Regions from separate parts of the Alkaliphilus flagellatus genome, predicted to be linked through region 1. Evidence: riboswitches for the same ligand, from Rfam matches in the RefSeq annotation. Region 1 holds a riboswitch; the other holds the start of a gene.
What was found. Region 1 has a riboswitch for glycine ahead of KQI88_RS03255 (GrdX family protein). Riboswitches for the same ligand answer to the same signal wherever they lie in the genome.
Positions count from the first base shown of each region.

Region 2: it holds a riboswitch for glycine, as region 1 does, so the genes downstream of both, gcvT (glycine cleavage system aminomethyltransferase GcvT) here and KQI88_RS03255 (GrdX family protein) in region 1, are expected to answer to the same signal.

Region 1 is NZ_JAHLQK010000001.1:707,317-719,681, forward strand. Features, by position in the region: gene KQI88_RS03235 (LysR substrate-binding domain-containing protein) at 100-984, shown strand; gene KQI88_RS03240 (thioredoxin domain-containing protein) at 1,104-3,173, shown strand; gene trmL (tRNA (uridine(34)/cytosine(34)/5-carboxymethylaminomethyluridine(34)-2'-O)-methyltransferase TrmL) at 3,272-3,742, shown strand; gene KQI88_RS03250 (DegV family protein) at 3,995-4,840, shown strand; glycine riboswitch at 5,181-5,292, shown strand; glycine riboswitch at 5,294-5,374, shown strand; gene KQI88_RS03255 (GrdX family protein) at 5,474-5,860, shown strand; gene trxB (thioredoxin-disulfide reductase) at 5,963-6,907, shown strand; gene trxA (thioredoxin TrxA) at 6,942-7,259, shown strand; gene KQI88_RS03270 (glycine/sarcosine/betaine reductase component B subunit) at 7,335-8,621, shown strand; gene grdA (glycine/sarcosine/betaine reductase complex selenoprotein A) at 8,710-9,186, shown strand; gene grdB (glycine reductase complex selenoprotein B) at 9,235-10,542, shown strand; gene grdC (glycine/sarcosine/betaine reductase complex component C subunit beta) at 10,714-12,255, shown strand; gene grdD (glycine/sarcosine/betaine reductase complex component C subunit alpha) at 12,269-12,365, shown strand, end outside.
Region 2 is NZ_JAHLQK010000002.1:44,453-56,817, forward strand. Features, by position in the region: gene KQI88_RS05135 (aminotransferase class I/II-fold pyridoxal phosphate-dependent enzyme) at 60-1,496, shown strand; gene tmk (dTMP kinase) at 1,596-2,225, shown strand; gene KQI88_RS05145 (cyclic-di-AMP receptor) at 2,230-2,559, shown strand; gene holB (DNA polymerase III subunit delta') at 2,579-3,568, shown strand; gene KQI88_RS05155 (PSP1 domain-containing protein) at 3,562-4,455, shown strand; gene KQI88_RS05160 (DUF362 domain-containing protein) at 4,534-4,704, shown strand; gene KQI88_RS05165 (NAD(P)-dependent oxidoreductase) at 4,996-6,255, shown strand; glycine riboswitch at 6,515-6,616, shown strand; glycine riboswitch at 6,620-6,695, shown strand; gene gcvT (glycine cleavage system aminomethyltransferase GcvT) at 6,873-7,979, shown strand; gene gcvH (glycine cleavage system protein GcvH) at 8,040-8,423, shown strand; gene gcvPA (aminomethyl-transferring glycine dehydrogenase subunit GcvPA) at 8,425-9,765, shown strand; gene gcvPB (aminomethyl-transferring glycine dehydrogenase subunit GcvPB) at 9,765-11,225, shown strand; gene KQI88_RS05190 (hypothetical protein) at 11,489-11,692, shown strand; gene KQI88_RS05195 (Crp/Fnr family transcriptional regulator) at 11,872-12,365, shown strand, end outside.

The DNA of each region.
Region 1 (12,365 bases):
TTATTGACTTTTTATATTATACTCATAGAAATATAATAAGTAAAATAGTATAATATTATAATAAACATAACTAATTAGTAATGTAAGGGAGAGATTCATGTGAATTTGAGGCATTTGCGTATTTTTAAAACTGTATGCGAAGAAGAGAGTATTACAAAGGCATCTGAAAAGCTGTTTATGACACAGCCAGCAGTTTCTCATGCAATCAATGAACTAGAATGCTATTTAGGCATTTGTTTATTTGATAGAATTTCAAGAAGACTTTATTTAAATGAAACAGGCAAACTATTTTTAGGAAAAGCAATAAAGCTTTTAGATTTGTATGATGACTTGGAACAAAACTCTAAAGAATTAGAAGACAATGCAACTATCAAGATTGGATCAAGCATAACCATTGCAAATTTTATTTTACCTAAAGCAATAGCAAATTTTGAAACGGTTTGCAAGAATACTCCCACCAAGGTTATAATTGATAATGCTAGAAATATTGAAAATATGCTACTCAAGAATGAAATTGATTTAGGATTGATTGAGGGAGTTATTTATAAGGAAGAGTTAATAAAAATTCCATTTTCAAACTATAGATTGGCAGTACTTTGTTCGCCTGAACATAAATTTGTGTTAGAAAAATCGGTAGATGTTAATACGTTAATAAAGGAAAGATTATTGTTGAGGGAAGAAGGCAGTGCCATTCGTGATGTTTTTGACAGTGCATTATTATTACATAATATAACTGTAAACCCAGAGTGGACAAGTGTAAATTCACAGGCTTTAATCCATGCGGTAAAGCAAAACTTAGGGATAAGTGTGTTGCCCAAAATATTAGTGGAAAACGAACTTAGCAGTGGAGAGCTTTTTGAGGTGAAAGTAAATGATTTTAAATTAATCAGTGTAAATCATATTGTCTTTCATAAAGATAAGATCCAAACTAAGAATTATAAAACGCTAATCGAAATAATCAAGAATAAAGCAAGTGATAAATAGATCACCTCTATTAAAAAGAATATAAAGGATTCATCTAAGATTACTATTAAATTAATTATAGTAATCTTTTTTATTTAGGGAATAATACTTAAAAATGTAATATGAAAGACGGTGGTGTTATGCCTAATAATAAAATACCTAATCGATTGATTAATGAAAAATCCCCTTATTTACTTCAACATGCATATAATCCTGTAGATTGGTATCCATGGGGTGAAGAAGCGCTTGAAAAGGCTAAGGAAGAAGATAAGCCAATATTTCTGAGTATAGGATACAGCACATGTCACTGGTGTCACGTAATGGAAAGGGAGTCCTTTGAAGATGAAGAGGTGGCTCAATTATTAAATGAAAACTTTATAGCTATAAAAGTAGATAGGGAAGAAAGACCTGATATAGATAATATATATATGACATTTTGCCAAGCTCTTACTGGGCATGGAGGATGGCCTCTAACTGTATTTATTACTCCAGATCAAAAACCTTTTTATGCAGGAACCTATTTTCCTAAGAATAAGAAGTATGGACATACTGGGTTAATGGATATCTTGACTCAAATTTCAAAGCAGTGGAAAGATCGAAAGGATGAAATTATACAAAATAGTAAAGAGATAAGTGAAGCTATTGCAGGTATGGAATCTAATAAACGAAGTACAGAGGTTGAAAAGGACATTATACACAAAACTTTTGAAGAGTTAGAGTATTTATATGATCCACAATATGGAGGATTTGGTAAGCAACCGAAGTTTCCAACACCTCATAATTTAAGTTTTTTATTAAAGTATTGGTCGGCTACTAAAGAGAAAAAGGCTCTAGAAATAGTAGAAAATACTTTGAAAGCAATGTATAAAGGTGGAATGTTTGATCACGTTGGTTATGGATTTGCACGATACTCTGTAGATAGAAAGTGGCTAGTACCTCATTTTGAAAAGATGCTTTATGACAATGCTATGCTATCTATTGTATATTTAGAAACTTACCATGCTACAAGAAAAGAGATATATAAAGAGATTGCTGAAAAACTCTTCGAATATGTATTAAGAGATATGACTTCGCCCTTAGGAGGGTTTTATTCTGCAGAGGATGCAGACTCTGAGGGTATAGAAGGAAAGTTTTATGTGTGGACAGTTGATAAAATTGAATATGTTTTAGGTAAAGATGACGCTAAAATATATTGTAAGTATTATGATATAACAAATAAAGGTAACTTTGAGGGACATAATATACCTAATTTGATAAATCAAGATTTAGAGGATATAGGTCAAAATCAAGAGTTAAAAAACAAATTAGAGATTATGAATAGGAAGCTATTTGATATACGTAACAAAAGAGTCCATCCCCATAAGGATGATAAAATACTTACATCTTGGAATGGACTTATGATAGCAGCTATGGCATATGGTTATAGGGTTTTAGGTGAAGAAAAGTATTTAAATGGTGCCACTGATGCTACTGAGTTTATCTTCAAAAACCTTATTAGAGAAGATGGACGTCTATTAGCTAGATATAGAGATGGACATTCTGCATATTTAGGTTATATAGATGATTATGCATTTTTAATTTGGGGATTGTTAGAGCTATATGAAGCTACACTTAACGAAGACTTTTTAGAAAAAGCTATTAAATTGAATTATGATATGATTAAGCTATTTTGGGATGAAAATGATGGAGGGTTTTATCTTTATGGACATGATGCAGAACAACTTGTTATAAGACCTAAGGAAGTATATGATGGTGCTATTCCTTCGGGAAATAGTGTGGCAGCTTTAAATATGCTTAGGTTAGCTAGTTTAACAGGGGACACAAAATTAGAGGAACTAACAGAAAAACTATTGTATGCATTTGGAAATAGTGCTAAAGAACATCCTAATGCCCATACATTTTTAATGACTGCTACTTTGTTTTATTTTGCGCCAAAGACAGAAGTAGTAATTGTAGCTAATAAAAAGGACGATTTATATAATGAAATGATTATGGAAATAAATAATAGATTCATGCCATTTACAACTGTAGCTGTTAATATAAATAATCAACTAATAAAAAATATAGGTTCTAATATATTAGATAAGAAAATGAAAGATGACATAACTACTGCTCATGTTTGCTCTAACTTTGTATGCCATGAGCCAACTAATCAATTAGATCAGTTTATTAAGCTTATTGATACAGAGTATAGTTTTTTTGCTGATTAATACTACATAGTCAATTAAAATTTATTACAATTGAGCTTTGATTTTGTGTTATAATTCAGTGGTATACTTTTAACATATGATAGTTAGGGGGAGAAAAATTGCTACATGTAGTATTATTAGAACCAGAAATTCCGCAAAATACAGGAAATATTGCTAGAACCTGTGCTGCAACAGGAAGTGTACTTCACTTAATAGGTCCATTAGGGTTTTCTATAGATGAAAAGCATGTAAAGCGTGCAGGACTTGACTATTGGGATATATTAGACTTAAGGTATTATAACAGCTATAAAGAATTTTTAGAGAAGAACTCTAATGCCAAAATATACTATGCAACAACTAAAGCAGAAAAATCCCATAGTGATATGGAATACCCAAAGGAAGATTGTTATATAATGTTTGGTAAAGAAACTGCTGGTATTCCAAAAGATATATTAAATAATAACAAGGAAACTTGCATAAGAATTCCTATGGTAGACTTAGAAAGAGCAAGATCATTAAATTTATCTAATTCTGTTTCTATTGTAGTATATGAAGTGTTACGACAATATAATTATCCGAATATGAGATAGGGTAGCTATGGCTACTCTATTTTTATTCTATATAAGAAAGCTAGAACTATAAGTATTTTAAGTAGGTGAAATTTTTAGTTAGATTTTAAAATTTAAGTGCAACATAAGTATGTTAGATAGTGTAGGATGACTTTTGCTTTTAACATAGAAAATATTGTAAATTGATTAAATAAAGTATAGAATGGAATTAAATAAACAGTCAATTAATAATTAATTAATAGATAAGTTAAGTAGAATAATGGAGGAGATAAAATGAGTAAGATTCAAATTATTACAGATAGTATGATTGATGTTCCTAAAGATATTGTAGAAAAACATAATATTATAGTAATGCCTTTAACTATTATTTTTGGTGATAAAGAATATAGGGATGGTGTTGATTTAACAAACGCACAATTTTATGAAAAACTTACACAATCAGAAGAACTACCAAAGACTTCTCAAATAAGTCCGAATACTTTTATGCAGATATTTGAAAAAGCATTAGGTGAGGGCAAAGAAGTTTTGTGTATAAATGGCTCTTCAAGGGCAAGTGGTACACATCAATCAGCAATAATAGCTAAAAACTCATTAGAAACCAATAAAATCCAGGTTTTTGATACTATGGGGTTATCCTTCGGTGGCGGAATGTTTGTATATGAGGCCGCAAAAATGGCAGAGGAAGGAAAAAGCTTAAATGAAATAATTAATAGACTAAGTAAAATTAAGTTAAATGTGGACCATATTTTTACTGTTGATACTTTAGAATACTTGAAAAAAGGTGGTCGTTTGAACCCGATGAAAGCTACAATAGCAACTATGCTAAATATTAAGCCTATTTTAACAGTTGCAGAAGGATTAGTTGAGCCTTTGGATAAAGTAAGAGGAAGTAAAAAAGTAGTAGGTAAAATGATAGAGCTTGCAAAACAGCGTGGAAAAGATTTTGAGGATAAAGTAGTTGGTATTTCTCATGCAAGCTGTCCGGAAACTTTAGCTGTGTTAAAGGATCAAGTGCTAAGAGAGCTTAATCCAAAAGAAGTGATTGTTACTGAAATAGGATGTACGATAGGAACTCATGCTGGACCAGGTACATTAGCTATTTTTTACATTATTGAGTAGTTAAAATATAAGTACAAAAAATTAGATTTAATTGGATGTGGTGTTTAAATAACAATGGTGTTTAGTTAAACGCATTTTGGATATAAGAAAAATAGATTAACCTATGTGTTATTGCTAAAGTTAGCGAAAAGTTATAAAATGCTGAAAAGTCAGAATGAATTATTAAGAAATTTTAATTTGTTATAAATTTGACAATTTGAACATTCTTATGTAATGTCAATAAAACATGGGTAAAAATTTAATAAAAGTAGTTGCTACTGCCTAATATATATATTATAATGTGATTGAAGATAGACATTTAGAAAAATTTAGCATACTAATAATTTAATATTGTAACTGGAAGAAAAATGCGGGAGAGATTTGACATTTTAAATGTTAAACGCCGAAGGAAGAAGCTAAAAAGTTCGCCATTTTTTAGTGAATATCTCAGGCAAAAGGACCGTATTTGGACGGTACTCTGAAAAGCGTAATTTAGCACCGATGGGGCAATTTCTGCAGTTTGAGAAAGAAACTCTCAGGTTAATGAACAGAGCAACTATGACAACAAGGCGTTGTATTAGTTGCTCTGTTTTTGTATAATTAAGTAATTTTATGGAAATAACTCAAAGAGTAAATTTACGGAGGTAAAGTTGGGTGAAGGCAATAATTATTACAAATAATATGGAAGTTAGACAAAAATATAACAACGATTATAATATAGAGTTTGTTGATGGAAATTACTTAGACGTTTTATTCCTAGCAAGGAATAAAATACACGAAGGACACAGACTGTTAACCCACCCTTTATCAGGTAGTGTTAAACCTAACGAAACTCCTTACAAAAGTCTGGCCATATCCTGTGAAAAAGAAGATTTACATATTGATTCCTTAATGATTATAGAAGATAGCATTAGTACTGCTCAAAAATTTATTAGAATAAGGACTCCTAAGAAGTGGGATAATGAGATATTAAAAGATTTTATGGAAATTGATCGCACACTATTGGACAGTGCAATTGAAAGTATGAGGCAATTTAATTAGAATCTTAGCCAATATTTTAGCCTCAAATTCCATTAATTTAAAGTGTTATTTTTAATTAAGCATAAAAACTAATAAAATACGAAATTCAAAGGAGTGAAACACATGGAAAACATTTATGATGTAATTATAATAGGTGGAGGACCTGCTGGGTTATCAGCTGGACTTTATGCAGCTAGAGGTAAAATGTCAACATTGATTTTAGAAAAGGAAAAAGCAGGTGGGCAAATTGTAAGTACAGAAGAAGTTGCAAACTACCCAGGATCTATGCAAAATGCTACAGGACCAATATTAATAGATAGAATGGTAGAGCAATGTAATGAGTTTGGAGCAAAGTTTGAAAAAGATACAATAAAAGACATAAAAGTAGATGAGTCAATAAAGGTTTTAGTAGGAGAAAAAGCAACTTATAAAGCTAAATCTATAATTATAGCCTCGGGAGCTAACCCAAGGCCAATAGGTGCGCCAGGAGAAAGAGAATTAACTGGTAAAGGAGTATCCTACTGCGCTACTTGTGATGCAGATTTTTTTACAGACCTAGAGGTATTTGTTATTGGTGGAGGGGACTCTGCTGTTGAAGAAGCTATTTTCTTAACTAAATTTGCTAGAAAAGTAACTATAGTACATAGAAGAGATGAGCTTAGAGCTGCTAAATCTATTCAAGATAAAGCTTTCAACAATGCTAAAATTGACTTTATATGGGACAGTACTGTAACGGAAATTAAAGGCGATGGAATAGTTGAGAGTGTAGTATTTAAAAATTTAAAAACTGGTGAAACTACAGAGTATACAGCTAACGAAGATGATGGAACTTTTGGTATATTTGTATTTGTTGGTTATATCCCTGCGACCGAAATATTTAAAGGTATTATAAATATGGATGAAGTTGGATATATAATAACTGATGATAATATGAAAACCAATGTTCCGGGTGTGTTTGCAGCAGGAGATTGTAGGGTAAAATCATTAAGACAGGTTATTACAGCAGCTGCTGATGGAGCTATTGCAGCAATTCAAGCTGAAAAATATATAGAAAATGAACTAGAATAACAAGTTTAATACAACTTTAAGGAGGTGAAGGAAAATGATATCTGTTGATAAAGACACTTTTGAAAGTGAAGTACTTCAAGCTGAAGGGTATGTATTAGTAGATTATTGGAGTGATGGTTGTGAGCCATGCAAAGCATTAATGCCTGATATTATGGAGTTAAAAGAGCAATATGGTGACAAAATTAAATTTACTAAATTAAACACTACTCAGGCAAGAAGGCTAGCCATTAAGGAAAAGGTACTAGGTCTACCTACTATTGCTATCTATAACAATGGTGCAAAGGTAGATGAATTAACTAAGGATGATGCAACAAGAGCAAATATTGAATCAATGATTAAAAAATACTTATAACTAAACTGGCCTATAATGGGAACGAATTGAAAGTATTCAATTATAGGCCCTTAGAAATAAAGGGAGGTGAAGCTTGTGCGCTTAGAATTAGGAAAAATTTTCATTAATGATGTAAAGTTCGGAGATACTACTAAAGTAGAAAACGGCGTACTTTATGTCAATAAGGATGAAATGCTTAAAGAAATTGGTGGAGATGAACATATTAAAAGCATCGACATCGAATTAGCTCATCCAGGAGAAGAGGTTAGAATTACTCCAGTTAAGGACGTTATTGAACCTAGAGTTAAAGTTGAAGGTCCTGGAGGGATTTTTCCAGGGGTAATAAGTAAGGTTGATACTGTAGGTAGTGGCCGCACACATGCTTTAAAAAATGTGGCAGTAGTAACAGCAGGTAAAATCGTTGGTTTCCAAGAAGGTATCATCGATATGACTGGTCCTGGGGCAGAGTATACACCATTTTCCCAACTACACAACATAGTTGTTGTTGCAGAACCAGTTGATGGCTTAAAGCAATATGATCATGAGGCTGCTGTAAGAATGATAGGCTTTAAAGCTGCTATGTATTTAGGTGAAGCTGCAAGAAATGTAGAGCCTGATGAAGTAAAAGTTTATGAAACAGAACCTATCTTTGAATCAGCTAATAAGTATCCTGAATTACCAAAGATAGGATATGTTTACATGCTTCAAACTCAAGGTTTACTTCATGATACATATGTATATGGAGTAGATGCTAAGAAAATAGTACCTACCATCCTTTATCCAACAGAAATAATGGATGGTGCTATTGTAAGTGGTAACTGCGTTTCTGCTTGCGATAAAAATCCAACTTATGTCCATTTAAACAATGGAATTATAGAAGATCTATATGAGAAGCATGGTAAAGAAATAAACTTTGTTGGAGTAATTATTACAAACGAAAATGTTTACCTTGCAGATAAAGAAAGATCTTCAAATTGGACTGCTAAATTAGCTAAGTTCTTAGGATTAGATGGTGTTATTGTATCTCAAGAAGGTTTTGGTAACCCTGATACAGATCTTATTATGAACTGTAAAAAGATTGAAAATGAAGGCATTAAAACAGTTATTGTTACTGACGAATATGCTGGTAGAGATGGCGCTTCTCAATCTTTAGCGGATGCAGATCCAAAAGCTGATGCTGTTGTAACTAATGGTAATGCTAATGAGGTTATTGTACTACCTCCAATGAAAAAGATTATAGGAACAACAGATTACGTTGATAAAATTGCAGGAGGTTTCTCTGGTAGTTTAAGAGAAGATGGAAGCATTGAAGTAGAAATACAAGCAATAACAGGTGCTACTAACGAAACAGGATTTGGTAAATTAACATCTAAAGGTTTCTAATAACAAATTATATGATATTCACAATTGAAAAATTCGAAAAATTTAAAAATTAAATAATAATATAATAATGTAGAGAGGATGAAGCTGTATGGCAAGATTTGATGGAAAAAAGATCATCATTATCGGCGATAGAGATGGAATTCCGGGTCCAGCTATTGAAGAATGCCTAAAGGGTACTGGGGCAGAAGTAGTATTTTCAGCTACAGAATGTTTTGTCTGAACCGCTGCGGGTGCTATGGACCTTGAAAATCAACAAAGAGTAAAGGATCTAACTGAAAAATATGGAGCAGATAATGTTGTAGTACTTTTGGGTGCGGCAGAAGCTGAAGCATCTGGATTAGCAGCAGAAACTGTTACAGCAGGAGATCCAACCTTTGCAGGTTCATTAGCGGGAGTCCAGTTAGGACTAAGAGTTTTTCATGTAGTTGAGCCACAATTTAAAGATGAAGTGGACGCAGAAGTTTATGATGATCAAATTGGTATGATGGAAATGGTGCTTGACGTTGATTCTATCATCGAAGAAATGACTAATATTAGAAGTGAGTTTTCTAAGTATAACGATTAATTCGTGTTGATAAATAATTCCCGTTAAAAATGAGAGAGGGGGGAAAGTATGAGCAAGAAAAAAGTTGTTCATTATATAAATCAGTTTTTCGCTGGAATCGGTGGAGAAGAAAAAGCTGATATCAAGCCTGAGCTAAGAGAAGGAGTAGTAGGTCCTGGTATGGCTTTAAATGCAGCTATAAAAGAGGAAGCTGAAATTGTAGCAACTATTATTTGTGGTGACTCCTATTTCAACGAAAATCTTGAAGAAGCTAAGGCTGAAATCATTGAAATGGTTAAAAAATACAATCCAGATTTATTTATTGCAGGGCCTGCATTTAATGCTGGTAGATATGGTGTTGCTTGCGGAACTATTTCAAAAGCGATAAATGATGAATTGGGAATTCCTGTTTTAACAGGTATGTATATTGAAAACCCAGGTGCAGATATGTTTAAAAAGAGTATTTACATTATCGAAACTGGAAACTCAGCTGCAGCAATGAGAAAAGCTGTACCTGCAATGTCATCATTTGCTCTTAAACTATTAAGAGGTGAAGAAATTGGATCACCTGAAGAAGATAAATATATATCTAGAGGTATTAGAAAAAATTACTTTGCAGAAGAAAGAGGTGCAACAAGAGCGGTTAATATGCTTCTTAAAAAGTTAAAAGGCGAAGAATTTGTAACAGAATATCCAATGCCTGACTTTGATAGAGTTGAACCAAATGCTGCTGTTAAGAACCTAAGTAATATGAAAATTGCAATAGTAACTTCTGGTGGTATTGTACCTAAAGGCAACCCAGATAGAATTGAATCCTCAAGTGCTTCTAAATATGGTAAATATGACATTTCTGGATTTAATGATTTAACAGAGGCAGATCATGAAACTGCTCATGGTGGATATGACCCAGTATATGCTAACATTGATTCAGATAGAGTAATCCCTGTAGATGTTTTAAGGGATATGGAAAAAGAAGGTATTATTGGAGAGTTGCACAAATACTTCTATACCACAGTTGGAAATGGTACTTCCGTTGCAAGCTCTAAGAAATTTGCTGCTGAATTTGCAAAAGAATTATTAGCTGATGGTGTAGGTGCAGTTATACTCACCTCAACATGAGGCACCTGTACACGTTGCGGTGCAACAATGGTAAAAGAAATTGAGAGAGCAGGAATACCTGTAGTTCATATGTGTACGGTAGTACCAATATCACTAACTGTTGGTGCTAACAGAATCGTACCTACAATTGCTATTCCTCACCCATTAGGTAACCCTAATCTAGACCCTAATGAAGAAAAAGCATTAAGAAGAAAGCTTGTGCAAAAAGCTCTTGATGCTCTAACAACAGAAGTAGATGGGCAAACAGTATTTGAATAAGGTTTTCATATTAGAAATAAAATATAAATTAAATAGATGGGTGTTTGCTCACCCATCTATTTAAATATATACTGGATGCATTGTCAAGCTGTATGAAATTTATTTATAAATACAAAAAAATGTATTTAGTATATCTATAATAGATTAAAAAATTCCTTGGAGGTGTCTATTATGTCATATGCTGTAGCAAAGGCTGCTGGTTATGTTCTAGTACATACACCAGACATGATTCTTCACAATGGTACTACACAAACGATTGAAAAATCAGTAAATCCAAATTCTGAATATTTAAAGCAAGTCCCTAAGCATTTACGTAGTTTTGAAGAGGTTGTAACCTATCCTCCTAACCAAGTTTATATCGGATCAATGAAACCTGAAGAATTAAACAACTATGAAACTCCTTGGTATAACAAACAAGTAGAAGGGGCAACGAGAGAAGGTAAGTTAGGTGAGATAATGCCTCAAGATGAATTTATCGCTCTTATGAAAATATCCGATGTATTTGATTTAGTAAAACTAAATAAATCTTTTACAAGTATGGTTAAGGAAAAGTTAAACAAGCATCCTTTAATAACTGAGCAAATGGTTGCTAAGTTAAAAGATGGCGATGAAATGGATGATATTAACAAATATATTAATGAGCAACATGCTGAACCTCTTTATAACAATGAAGAAGTAGTAGGTTGTATTAAAAGAGCTCATGAAGTAGACGTAAATTTGAATGCACATGTTATTTTTGAAAATTTGGTTGTAAAGGCTTCTGGAGCTTTAGCCTTTATGCATCTTATAAATAAAAACAATATAGATCCAGCTTCAATTGATTATGTTATCGAATGCTCCGAAGAAGCTTGCGGAGATATGAACCAAAGAGGTGGAGGAAACTTTGCTAAGGCTATAGCCGAAATGGTTGGAGCTATTAATGCAACTGGGTCAGACACTAGAGGTTTCTGTGCTGCGCCAACTCATGCTTTAATTCAAGCTGCTGCCCTTGTGCAATCTGGAGTTTATGAGAATGTTGTTATTGTAGCAGGAGGAGCAACAGCAAAGCTTGGAATGAATGGTAAGGATCATGTGAAAAAAGAGATTCCTATACTTGAAGATGTTCTAGGTGGGTTTGCTACTCTAGTAAGTAAAAATGATGGTATCAATCCTATTCTTAGAACAGATTTAGTAGGTAGACATACAGTAGGCACTGGGTCTTCACCTCAGGCAGTTATTACATCATTAATTACTGCACCATTAGATAGGGGTGGATTAAAAATAACAGATGTTAACAAATATTCTGTTGAAATGCAAAATCCAGATGTTACAAAACCAGCTGGAGCAGGAGACGTTCCAGAGGCAAACTACAAGATGATAGCGGCTCTTGGAGTTAAGAGAAATGAACTTGAAAGAAAAGATGTGGCTACATTTGGACATGATCATGGTATGCCGGGATGGGCACCTACTCAAGGGCATATACCGTCAGGTGTTCCATATATTGGTCATGCTATTGAAGCTTTCAGTAATAATGAAATTGAAAGAGCTATGATCGTAGGTAAAGGAAGTTTATTCCTTGGTAGAATGACAAATCAATTTGATGGCGTATCCATTATTATGGAGAAGAATACAGGAGCTAAAGAAACACAAACTGGTAGAGTTTCAGAAACAGAAGTAAAATCTATGATAGCTGAAGCAATGAGAGAGTTTGCATCACACTTATTAGGGAAATAAGGGGTGATTTATAATGAGTGATAACAAAATTATAAAAGAAATGATCGGTAAAGTATTTAATGATATAGCTGATGCAATAGAAACGGGACAGTTTGGTAGCAAAGTGAAAG
Region 2 (12,365 bases), on a different contig from region 1:
AATATATATAAAGTCGTATTATGATATTACATAACTAAAGTAAAAAAAGGAGGTAAAAAATGACTAGTGCTCCTATTATAGATCAACTATTAAAACTAAATAATCAAGACATAGTATCATTTCATGTCCCAGGGCACAAAAATGGGAGGATTTATAATAAAATTTCATATAAAAACTTTCAAGATATTGTATATAGCTTAGATACTACAGAAATTCCTGGAACTGATAACCTGCATAATGCTAAAGATATAATTAGACAAAGTCAGGATAAGGCTAGCAAAATTTTTAAAAGTGAGGAGACATTTTTTTTGGTAAATGGTAGTACAGCTGGTATATACAGTATGATAATGGCATCCACCTGTCCGGGAGATAAAATACTTATAGATAGGAATTGTCATCAGTCAGTAATAAATGCTAGTATACTGGGCGATTTAGTACCAACATATGTTTATCCTAATATGGATGAAGAACAAGGAATTGCAATGGGAATATTACCAGAAGATATTGAAAAACAATTGATAGAGCATAGTGATATTAAAGCAGTAGTACTTACTTATCCAACTTATCATGGTATTGCATGTGATTTAAAAAAAATAAGGGAAATAGTACATAAATATGATAAAATACTATTAATAGATGAAGCTCACGGCGCACACTTTGGATTAAGTGAATATTTACCTCCATCTGCCTTAAGCTGTGGAGCAGATGGAGTGGTGCAAAGCACTCATAAAACATTACCTTCCTTTACACAAAGCTCTATGCTCCATGTGCAGGGAGATAGAATAGATAGGGAAAAACTGAAGTTTATGCTTAGAATCCATCAAAGTAGCAGTCCATCATACTTATTATTATCTTCTTTAGATTTTGCGGTTATGGTTTATGAAACTGAGGGTAAATATTTAATGAAAGATTTACTTGAAAACATTAATAATTTTAGGGAAATGGTTTATAAACTAGACAAAGTAAGTATAATGAGTAAGGATATAATAGGGATTAATGGAGTCCATGCTATAGACCCTACTCGACTATGGTTTGGATTAAAAGGTATTACAGGATATAGGCTGGAACAAAGACTTAGAGATGAATTTAATATACAGATGGAACTGTCTAATAATTATGGTGTATTGGCAGTAACATCAATTGCTAATGACACACAAGATTTTTACAGGTTGCTAAGTGCTCTTGATATAATTTCTAAAGAAGAAACAAATAAAGGCTTTTATGACTTACAATCTTTTATATATAAAATACCTGAACAGGTTTTTACTCCAAGGCAAGCTTTATATAAGAATAAGAAAAGAGTATTACTCAAGGAAAGTAGCGGCTATACTAGTGGGGAATCTATAATACCATATCCACCAGGTATCCCATTAATTGTTCCAGGAGAAAAAATTAATGATGAGGTTATAGAATATGTTACAGCTATTATTAAGTCTGGTAAAGAGATTTTAGGACTTAAAGATGCTAGTTACCAGTGGATTGAAATATTAGCATAGGTCAATCTATAGAATAAGCAAGGACTTAGTTCTTATGGAGTTTTAGAACTATTAACCATCGAACAAAGTATAAAATAAAATAGCATATGAGGTGATTAGGTGAACAAAGGATTATTTATTACTATAGAAGGTCCAGATGGTGCTGGGAAATCTACACAAATTCCTTTTATTAAGAGATTTTTAGAAAAAAAAGGGTATGAAGTATTATTAACAAGAGAGCCTGGAGGAACTGTAATAGGAGAGAAAATTAGAGGGTTAATCTTGGATAAAAACCATCAAGAAATGTCAGATATTACTGAAGCTCTATTATATGCAGCTTCTAGAGCACAACATGTGGCAGAGCTTATTATTCCAGCTCTTAATGAGGGAAAGGTTGTACTATGCGATAGATTTGTAGATTCAAGTATGGTTTACCAAGGAAAAGGTAGGGGTATAGGGCTAGAATCTATTAGAAACATTAATGACTTTGCTACCAACGGACTAAGGCCTAATCTTACTATTTTACTAGATATAGATCCTGAAGTGGGATTAAAACGTATTAAGGCTACAAAAGAAGTAGATAGATTGGAGCAGGAAAAATTAGATTTCCATAGAAAAGTTTATGAAGGATATATGGAGCTTATTAATATGTATCCAGAGCGTATTAAGGTTATTAGTGGGAATCAATCTATTGAAGACATAAGTAAGGATATTGAAAGTAAATTAAAAATATTAATAGGGGAGGAATAATTTTATGAAATTAATTATTGCTATTGTTCACGATGAGGATGTTCACCATCTTATAGATGATTTAACTAAAGATAAGTTCATGGTGACTAAATTGGCTACTACAGGGGGATTTTTAAAGGCTGGAAATACAACACTGTTAATCGGTGTAGAAGATGATAAAGTAGATAGGGTTATTGAAATTATTAAAAATAATTGCGAAACAAGAAATCAGATGGTTACTTCACCAACTCCAATATCTGGAGCTGCAGGAGTTTTTATTCCATATCCTATAGAGGTTAAGGTTGGAGGAGCAACAATATTTGTTGTAGATATAGAAAAACATTTAAAACTGTAGTAGAAAGTAGGGACAGAGAATGGCCTTTAAAGGTATTGTTGGGCAGGAAAAAGCTATAGAGAGCTTAAAACGAGCTCTAGAGCATGACCAAGTGGCCCATGCCTATTTGTTTGAGGGAGCAGAAGGACTAGGGAAAAAAGCTATAGCTCTAGAACTAGCCTCTGCTCTAGTTTGCAATAGTAATAAGGACAGGCCATGTGGCAAATGTAGTAGTTGTGTAAAGGTAAGCAGTGGTAACCATCCTGAAATTAAAGTAATTGAAGGTAAAGGAACAATAAAGGTTGATGAAATACGGGAGCTTATAAAGGATATACAACTAAAGCCCTATGAAGGCACACGAAAAGCCTATATTATATGTAATGCAGATAAAATGAATATACAAGCACAAAATGCTCTTTTAAAAACATTAGAAGAACCTCCTCTTTATGTTACTTTAATTCTGCTAACTACAAAGGGAAATAGCCTACTGCCTACAATTGTTTCTAGATGTCAAACCATAAAGCTAAATCCTGTACGTTTAGAGGATATAAAATCATATTTAATTAATAATAAAAATATTGATATGGAGAAGGCACAGATGCTTGCGGCTTTTTCTGGAGGTATTGTAGGTAGAGCAATCGAATTATTAGACAACCCTGATTTTCATCAAAGAAGAGAAGGGGTTATTAAACTATGTAACAATTTAATGGGTACAAAACTCCTTATCATATTAGATCAAATTTCGTTTTTCGAGGAACAAAGACCACATACTGAAGAGATTTTTGATCTTATGATTAGCTGGTATAGGGATCTTATGGTATATAAGGAAACAGGAAGTATGGATCTTGTAATAAATGTAGATAAAAAAGAAGTGATAGATTTTCAGGTAAAAGGAATAGATTTAGGGAAAGTTAGAGATATTATTTTTATAATAGAAAAAGCAAAAAATAATTTGAAAAGCAATGTTCAATTTCACTTGAATATAGAAGTAATGCTTTTAAATATCCAGGAGGTATTATCTAAATGGTAACGGTTGTAGGAGTAAGATTCAAAAAGGCAGGAAAGATATACTATTTTGATCCTAGCGACATAGAAATAAATAAAAATGATTTTGTTATTGTTGAAACTGCTAGAGGGGTAGAATTTGGACAGGTTGTAGTTGGGCCAAAGCAGGTTTTAGAAGAAGATATTGTTAGTCCTTTAAAATCCGTTATCCGTATTGCCACAGAAGAAGATGAAAATCAGCATACAGAGAATAAGATAAAAGAAAAGGAAGCCCTAGAAGTTTGTACTGAAAAAATCCGAAAACATGACCTAGATATGAATCTAGTAGATGTTGAGTATACATTTGATAATAATAAAGTCATCTTCTATTTTACTGCAGATGGTAGGGTTGATTTTAGAGAGTTAGTAAAGGATTTAGCTGCTGTTTTTAAAACAAGAATAGAACTAAGACAAATAGGTGTAAGAGACGAGGCAAAAATGCTCGGAGGAATTGGTCCATGTGGTAGATCTCTTTGCTGTTCCACTTGGCTTGGCGATTTTGAACCAGTTTCAATTAAAATGGCTAAGGATCAAAATCTTTCTTTAAATCCTGCTAAAATTTCGGGTATTTGTGGTCGATTATTTTGTTGCTTAAAATATGAACATGATGTATATGCACAAATCCTACAAAAACTACCGAGTGTAGGCTCTATAGTCTTAACTCCAGATGGAGAAGGTATTGTAGTTGAAGCTAATGTATTGTTAGAGTTTGTAAAGGTTAAAATTAATAATCCTAATGATAATAATGGAGAAATTAAATCCTACTTTTTACATGATGTAACTAAGGTTAAAGAAGTTGAAGTTGAGGTAGAAGATGAATTAGATATTCCAGAAGAGCTAAAATCTGAATTGAAAAAACTAGATGAAATATAGATTTATATAGTATGTAATAATAATAAAAGGAAAAGCTTATATAGAATGATTTATACATTACCCTAGGAGGTGGTTATGATGGCTTATGTAATTACTGATGAGTGTATTAGCTGTGGTTCTTGTGAACCAGAATGTCCAGTAGATGCTATTACAGCTGGCTCAGACAAATATGTTATAGATGCTGCAACATGTATCGAATGTGGAGCTTGTGCAAATGTATGTCCAGTAGATGCTCCAGTTCCACAATAGGACCCTTAGATAAGGGTCTTTTTTATTGAAATAAAAAATATAGGTTTTCTAATTACTAAAGTATTATTAACTGATTTTTACGACTTTTATAACTAATGTAACATATTAAATAATCAATGTTTATATATTTATAAGACATTTTTATGGAGTTTGTAAAAAATAGTAGGTCATATTTACTTATTACTATTGCAAAGTTAAGTAATATTTTCTATTATAGTATGGGAGCATTATTATATAGTTATTAATGAAATATATAGCCTGAATTATCTAAAAGTTATAGGAGTTGATATTATGGCAGAACATGTAATAGATAAGGCAAAAAAATGTTTGCAATGTAAAAATCCAAGATGTCAAAAAGGGTGTCCTATCAATACCCCTATAAAAGAAATGATCAATTTGTTTTTAGAAGGAGACATTAATGGGGCTGGAAAAATTGTATTTGAGAACAATCCATTATCTGTAGTGTGCTCTTTAGTATGCCCCCATGAAAGACAATGTGAGGGTAGTTGTATATTAGGAATAAAATCAAGTCCTGTTAAAATAGGTGATATAGAGAACTATATTTCAGACTATAGTTTAAATTTAATAGATTTAAAACCAGATAAGAAACGTAAAGGTAATATTGGAATAATAGGTTCTGGTCCAGCAGGTATCACTATAGCCTTACTGCTAGCCTTAAAGGGATATAATATTACAATATTCGAAGCTAAAGATAAGATAGGCGGAATGCTTAGATACGGAATTCCAGAGTTTAGATTACCTAAAGATATTTTAGATAAAATTAAAAATAGATTAGTAGAGCTAGGGGTCGTAATTAGGCCTAACGTATTAGTAGGTTCTAGAATAACCATTGAAGAGTTGTTTAGAGACGGATTTGATGCTATATTTATCGGTACAGGTGTATGGCAACCTAAAAAGCTAAATATTAGAGGTGAAAGCTTAGGACATGTTCATTTTGCAATTGATTATTTAAAAAACCCTGATGTATATAAATTAGGGAATAAGGTGTGCGTTATTGGTGGTGGAAACGTTGCAATGGATGTAGCTAGAACAGCTATTAGAAAAGGTTCTAAAGAGGTTACTATAATGTATAGGAGAGGCACTGAAGATATGCCTGCAACTAATCATGAAATAGAATATGCTAAAGTAGATGGAGTTAAGTTTGAGTTGTATAGGGCTCCTGTTGAAATTACAGAGGAAGGCATAATTTATATTGAAACTAAGATGGTAGCTGACGAAGCTGGAGAAAGACTTGTTACTGTAGATGGTTCTGAAAGCTTATTTGAGTGTAACTCTATTATGGTTGCAGTTAGCCAAGGACCTAGAACTAATATAATATCAACAACAAAAGGAATAGAAGTAAACGAAAGAGGGTTAGCAATAGTAGATGAACATGGCAGAACTACTAAAGAAGGAGTTTTTGCATCTGGGGATGTTGTTACTGGAGCGAGAACTGTTGTAGAGGCAGTAAAATATTCGAAGCATGTAGCTGAGGCTATTGATAAATATGTTAGTGGAAAATATGAAAAGAAGGCTAATAAAGTATGTTAATTAAAATAAAAATCAAGGGTATAGACATAGGTGCTTATTCTTGATTTTTTTTTAATTTTATTATTTAGAATAAACATATAAAAGGGCATTATTTTATATTTGTATATCTTTTATGTGATAATCATATGAAATTTATATCCAATTTAAAGTATTCAAAAAATAATACGTGATAAAAAAATATCAGGAGTTGAAAAAATATTCTAAAAGATGTATTATTGTCTTATAGAAAGTTATATAAAAAACATACATACAGTACCAGATGATAACAACGAGAGATATCCACTAGGGTAGCCGAAGAAGCAATGTAAAAGATGCCGATTTTTTTGCAGAAACTTTCAGGCAGAAGGATCGTTGTTTGATGGAACTCTGAAGAGCCCGTATATACGGCGCCGTAGGAGAAATACATTTTAGTGTAGAAACTCTCAGGCAAAAATACAGAGGACATGATGGCAGATTTTCTTACTATTCCATTATGTTCTTATTTTTTGCATAAATTATTAGAATATATTTTAAATTTGGGAATAATTTTGTATGGAGGAATTTCCTCATACTATTAATTAAAATGATGTACTAGCTTTAATTTAGGGTAAACTATTATAAAAGAGGAGGAGATATTTATGACCGAGCTGCGCAGAACATCCTTGTATGAAGCACACAAGAGACATGGCGGCAAATTAGTTGATTATTCAGGATGGGAAATGTCAGTACAGTTTGAGGGATTAACAGCTGAACATGAAGCAGTAAGAACAGCAGCAGGAATATTCGATGTATCTCACATGGGGGAAATCGAAGTAAAGGGGAATCAAGCAGAGGATTTTGTTCAGTACCTAGTTACAAATGACATATCTGTGCTTGAAGATAATCAAATTCTTTATACATTCATGTGTTACCCAGATGGAGGAGTAGTGGATGACCTTTTAGTTTATAAGTTTAACAATAATCATTACTATTTAGTAGTTAATGCAAGCAATGCTGATAAAGATTATGAGTGGATGAAGCAAAACTTAGGTAAATATGATGCAGAAATAATTAATATTTCTGATGATGTATCAGAAATTGCTATTCAAGGACCGAAGGCTCAAGAAATATTGCAAGAGCTTACTGACACAGATCTTTCAGAAATAAAGTTCTTCTATTTAAAGAGAGATGTAAATATAAATGGTGCTAACTGTCTTGTTTCAAGAACAGGCTATACTGGGGAAGATGGTTTTGAAATTTACTTAGATCATAAAGATGCTGATTCTTTATGGGAAAAGCTTATGGAAGTTGGTAAAGATAAAGGATTAAGGCCAGCAGGACTTGGAGCAAGAGATACCTTAAGATTTGAAGTTGCCTTACCTCTTTATGGCAATGAAATCTCTCAGGATATTAGTCCTCTAGAAGCAGGATTAGGCTTTTTTGTAAAGTTAAATAAAACTGACTTTATTGGTAAGGATGCCCTTGTTAAGCAAAAAGAAGAGGGATTAAAGAGAAAACTAGTGGGATTTGAAATGAAAGAAAATGGAGTACCTAGACATGGATACGAAGTGATGGCCGATGGAAAGGTTATAGGCTTTGTAACTACTGGGTATAATTCTCCAAGTCTGAAGAAAAATATTGGTTTTGCTCTAGTTGATGCTGAGTATGCAGCCTTAGGTACACCAATAGAAATTAAAGTTAGAAAGAGAACTTTAAAGGCAGAGGTAGTTGGTAAAAAGTTCTATGATAAGCATACGAAAAAATAACTTTAAATAAATATCTAAAGAAATAAAAGATAATAAAAACAATTCAAGGAGGAGTATGGTATGAAAATTGTAGAAGGACTTTTATATTCAAATGATCACGAGTGGGTAAAGGTAGAAGGAAATAAGGCTTACATTGGAGTTACAGACTATGCACAACATGCATTAGGAGAAATCGTGTATATTGAAATGCCAGAAGTTGGAGATGAGTTTGACAAAGGTGATGTTTTTGGTGTTGTTGAGTCTGTAAAGGCAGCTTCTGACTCATATCTACCAGTTTCAGGAAAAGTAGTTGAGATTAATGAAGCTCTAGAAGATTCTCCTGAACTTGTAAACGAAGATGCTTTTGCTAACTGGATTTTAGCAGTTGAATTAACAGATGAATCCGAACTTGGAACATTAATGAATGATGTAGAATACAAAGAGTTTTGCGATAAGGAGGAATAGTATGCATAGGTACATACCTAATACAGACACCGATGCCAAGCGAATGCTGGAGGCTATTGGAGCTAACTCCATGGAGGATCTGTTTAAGGACATACCTAAAGGACTTCAATTAGGTAGAGAACTTAATATAGAAGGACCATATTCCGAAATGGAAATAGTTCGCCATATGAAAGACCTTAGTGGCAAAAACAAAAGTACAGATGATTTAGTTTGCTTCTTAGGAGCAGGGGCATATGATCACTATATCCCTAGCGTAATTAAACATCTAGCGGGAAGATCAGAGTTTTATACAGCTTATACTCCATATCAACCAGAAATTAGTCAAGGTACCCTACAAGCAATATTTGAGTATCAAACTATGATCTGCAACTTAACAGGTATGGATGTAGCAAATGCTTCTATTTATGATGGTGCGACTGCGTGTGCTGAAGCGGCAATAATGGCAGCTGATAATACAAGACGTAAATCTATTGTTGTTTCTTCAACGGTACATCCTGAAGTAAGAAATGTTTTAAAAGTATATATGGGATTTAGAAATATTGAAGTAGTTGAAGTAGATATGCAAGATGGAGTAACAGATATAGACAAATTAAAGTCTGTAGTTGGGAAAGACACCGCAGGAGTTATAATCCAAAACCCGAACTTCTTTGGTATTATTGAAGATATAACAGAGGTTGAAAAAATTACTCATGAAAATAAAGCGCTATTTATTAATTATGTAGATCCTATTTCATTAGGAATATTAAAAAGTCCAGGAGAACTAGGTGCAGATATAGTTGTTGGAGAAGGCCAATCCTTAGGAAATAGCTTAAACTTTGGTGGACCATATTTAGGCTTCTTTGCAACTACATCTAAGTTAGTTAGAAAGATTCCTGGAAGAATAGTTGGTCAGTCTGAGGATGTGGATGGTAAGAGAGCGTTCGTTCTTACATTACAGGCAAGAGAGCAACATATTAGAAGATATAAAGCTACTTCAAATATTTGTTCTAACCAAGGGTTAGTTGCTCTTATGGCTTCTATTTATCTAACTACTTTAGGTAAAAAAGGAATTAGGGAAGTAGCTATGCAAAGTACTCAAAAAGCCCATTATGCTTTTAATGAAATTACTAAGGGTGGTAAGTTTAAACCATTATTTGATAAGCCATTCTTTAAAGAGTTTGCAGTAACTAGTAATTTAGATAGCTCTAAAGTTAATGAAGAGCTATTGAAGAACAACATCCTTGGAGGATATGAACTTAAGAAAGAATATTCAGAGTTAGATAATGGATTGTTGTTATGTGTAACTGAGAAAAGAACTAAGGAAGAAATAGATAAATTAGCTAGAGTAATGGAGGTGATATAATGAATACGGACTACACTAAACTAATCTTTGAAGTTTCTCAAGAAGGTAGAAAGGCATATAGCCTACCTAAATGTGATGTAGAAGAGGTTAATATTGAAAGTCTAATTCCTAGTGAGTTTTTAAGTGATAAGGAATTAGATTTGCCAGAGGTAAGCGAAGTAGATGTTATTAGACATTATACTCAATTATCTAATAAAAATTATGGAGTAGATACAGGTTTTTATCCATTAGGATCTTGTACTATGAAGTATAACCCTAAAATAAATGAAGATATGGCAGATCTTTCAGGATTTAGAAACATACATCCTTACCAGCCAATAGAAACTGTACAAGGAGCTTTAGAGCTTATGTATGGACTAGATAAAATGCTGGCAGAAGTAGCTGGTATGGAAAGAATGACTCTTCAACCTGCTGCAGGAGCGCATGGAGAGCTTGTAGGATTAATGATAATAAAGGCTTACCATGATAAGCGGGGAGATAAGAAAAGAACAAAGATTATAGTTCCAGATTCTGCACATGGAACAAACCCAGCTAGTGCAGCTGTTGCTGGATTTGATATTGTGGAAGTAAAATCAGATAAAAACGGGGCTGTTGACATAGAAAGTCTTAAGTCAGTTCTAAGTGATGAAATTGCCGGATTAATGTTAACAAACCCAAGTACCCTCGGACTTTTTGAAACAAATATTAAAGAAATTGCAGACTTAGTTCATGAAGCAGGTGGCTTATTATATTATGATGGTGCTAACATGAACGCAATTATGGGTGTTACAAGACCGGGAGATATGGGGTTTGACGTAATTCATTATAACCTACATAAAACCTTCTCTACACCTCACGGTGGTGGAGGCCCTGGAAGTGGTCCTGTAGGAGTTAGAAAAGATTTAGTAGAGTTTTTACCTTCTCCAGTTGTAGAGAAAAAAGGAGATAACTATATACTAGATTATGATAGACCACACTCTATAGGTAAAATAAAGAGTTTTTATGGACATTTTGGAATACTTGTTAGAGCATATACTTATATACTTTCATATGGACCTGGACTTAAAGAAGTTAGTGAAAAGGCAGTGCTTAATGCAAACTACATGATGCATAAATTAAAGGAAAAATATTATCTTCCAATAGAGCAAGTATGTAAACATGAATTTGTATTAGGAGGCCTAAATGAGGATATACTAGGAATATCTACACTTGATATTGCGAAACGTCTACTTGATTATGGATACCATCCACCTACAATTTACTTCCCACTTATAGTAAATGAGGCAATAATGATAGAGCCAACGGAAACTGAAAGTGTGGAGACTCTAGATAGATTTATAGATGCGATGAATAAAATTGCTGATGAAGCGAAAGAAAACCCTGAGTTATTGAAGAATGCTCCTCATAATACCCATGTAAGAAGAATAGATGAAGCAAAGGCAGCTAGAAACTTAATAGTTAAGTGGGAAAAAAGTGAGTAAAAACAATAGTTAACATATTTATACTGTTGTAACTCCCTCTTGGAAAAGAGGGAGTTACAACGTTTAATAAAGAAAACTTACTTCAGATGTAGTGCTTAATTTCTCGTCTATAAAAGCGGGAATATTAGCAATATACCAAAGATAAATACTAAGGAGGAAAGATAATGTTGTTTGGACAAGATGGGAATTTAGAACAAGATTTGCTAAAGAGTATAAAGGCATCTATAGATGATAGAGTTGCTAGCGCTTGCGAAACGTGAGACATGGCAAGTGTACTTGCACCCGCCTGGGGCGTTAAAGAAATGGCAGATCCAAATAAAGCACAAGAAATAAGAGAATACATGCAAAGTGTGGCAGGCTCTAATTTCACACTATCATCTGGTGAAACAGTAACTGTAATAAAAGGTGATGTAAAGGAAAAGAATGGTGAGGCAATACTAATTTTTAGATACCAAATAGTAAAATAGTATTGCAGTATCATAAAAAATAAATAAGAATACCCTCTGTTTATATGGCAGAGGGTATTTTTATCAATTATAATATAAGTATGAGGAAATTACACTAGTCATTAATTAAATACTAATATTAATTAGAATTATAATATACGGCTTCTTCATATATTAAGTCATGCAAAAGGGGTGGTTTTATGGAGTGTAGTCATAATAAAGACTGTAATAATAAAGATACAATCTGTGTTTCTAGAGTTCCAATATTTAACGGGCTAAATTGGGATGAGACTATGGAAGTTGCTAACATTACAGAACATATGAAGTTTAGAAAGGGAGAAGTAATCTTTTTGGACGGAGATAGACTAGATAAACTCTATATTATCAATGAAGGCAGGGTTAAAATATATAAAATATCTGAAGATGGTAAAGAACAAATCATTAGAATACTAGAGCCTGGAGATTTTATGGGAGAGCTTTCTTTATTTAAACAAACTCCATCAAATAGTAATGCAGAAGCTTTGGAGGCAACTATAGTGTGTGTTATTGAAGGGAAAAAAATAAAAGATATCTTATATAAAAATCCAGGTATTTCTATTAAAATAACCGAAGAATTAAGTAATAGGCTAGCAAAGGCTGATAACTTAATTGAAAGACTAGTGCTACATGATGTAGAAAGTCGTGTTGCACACAT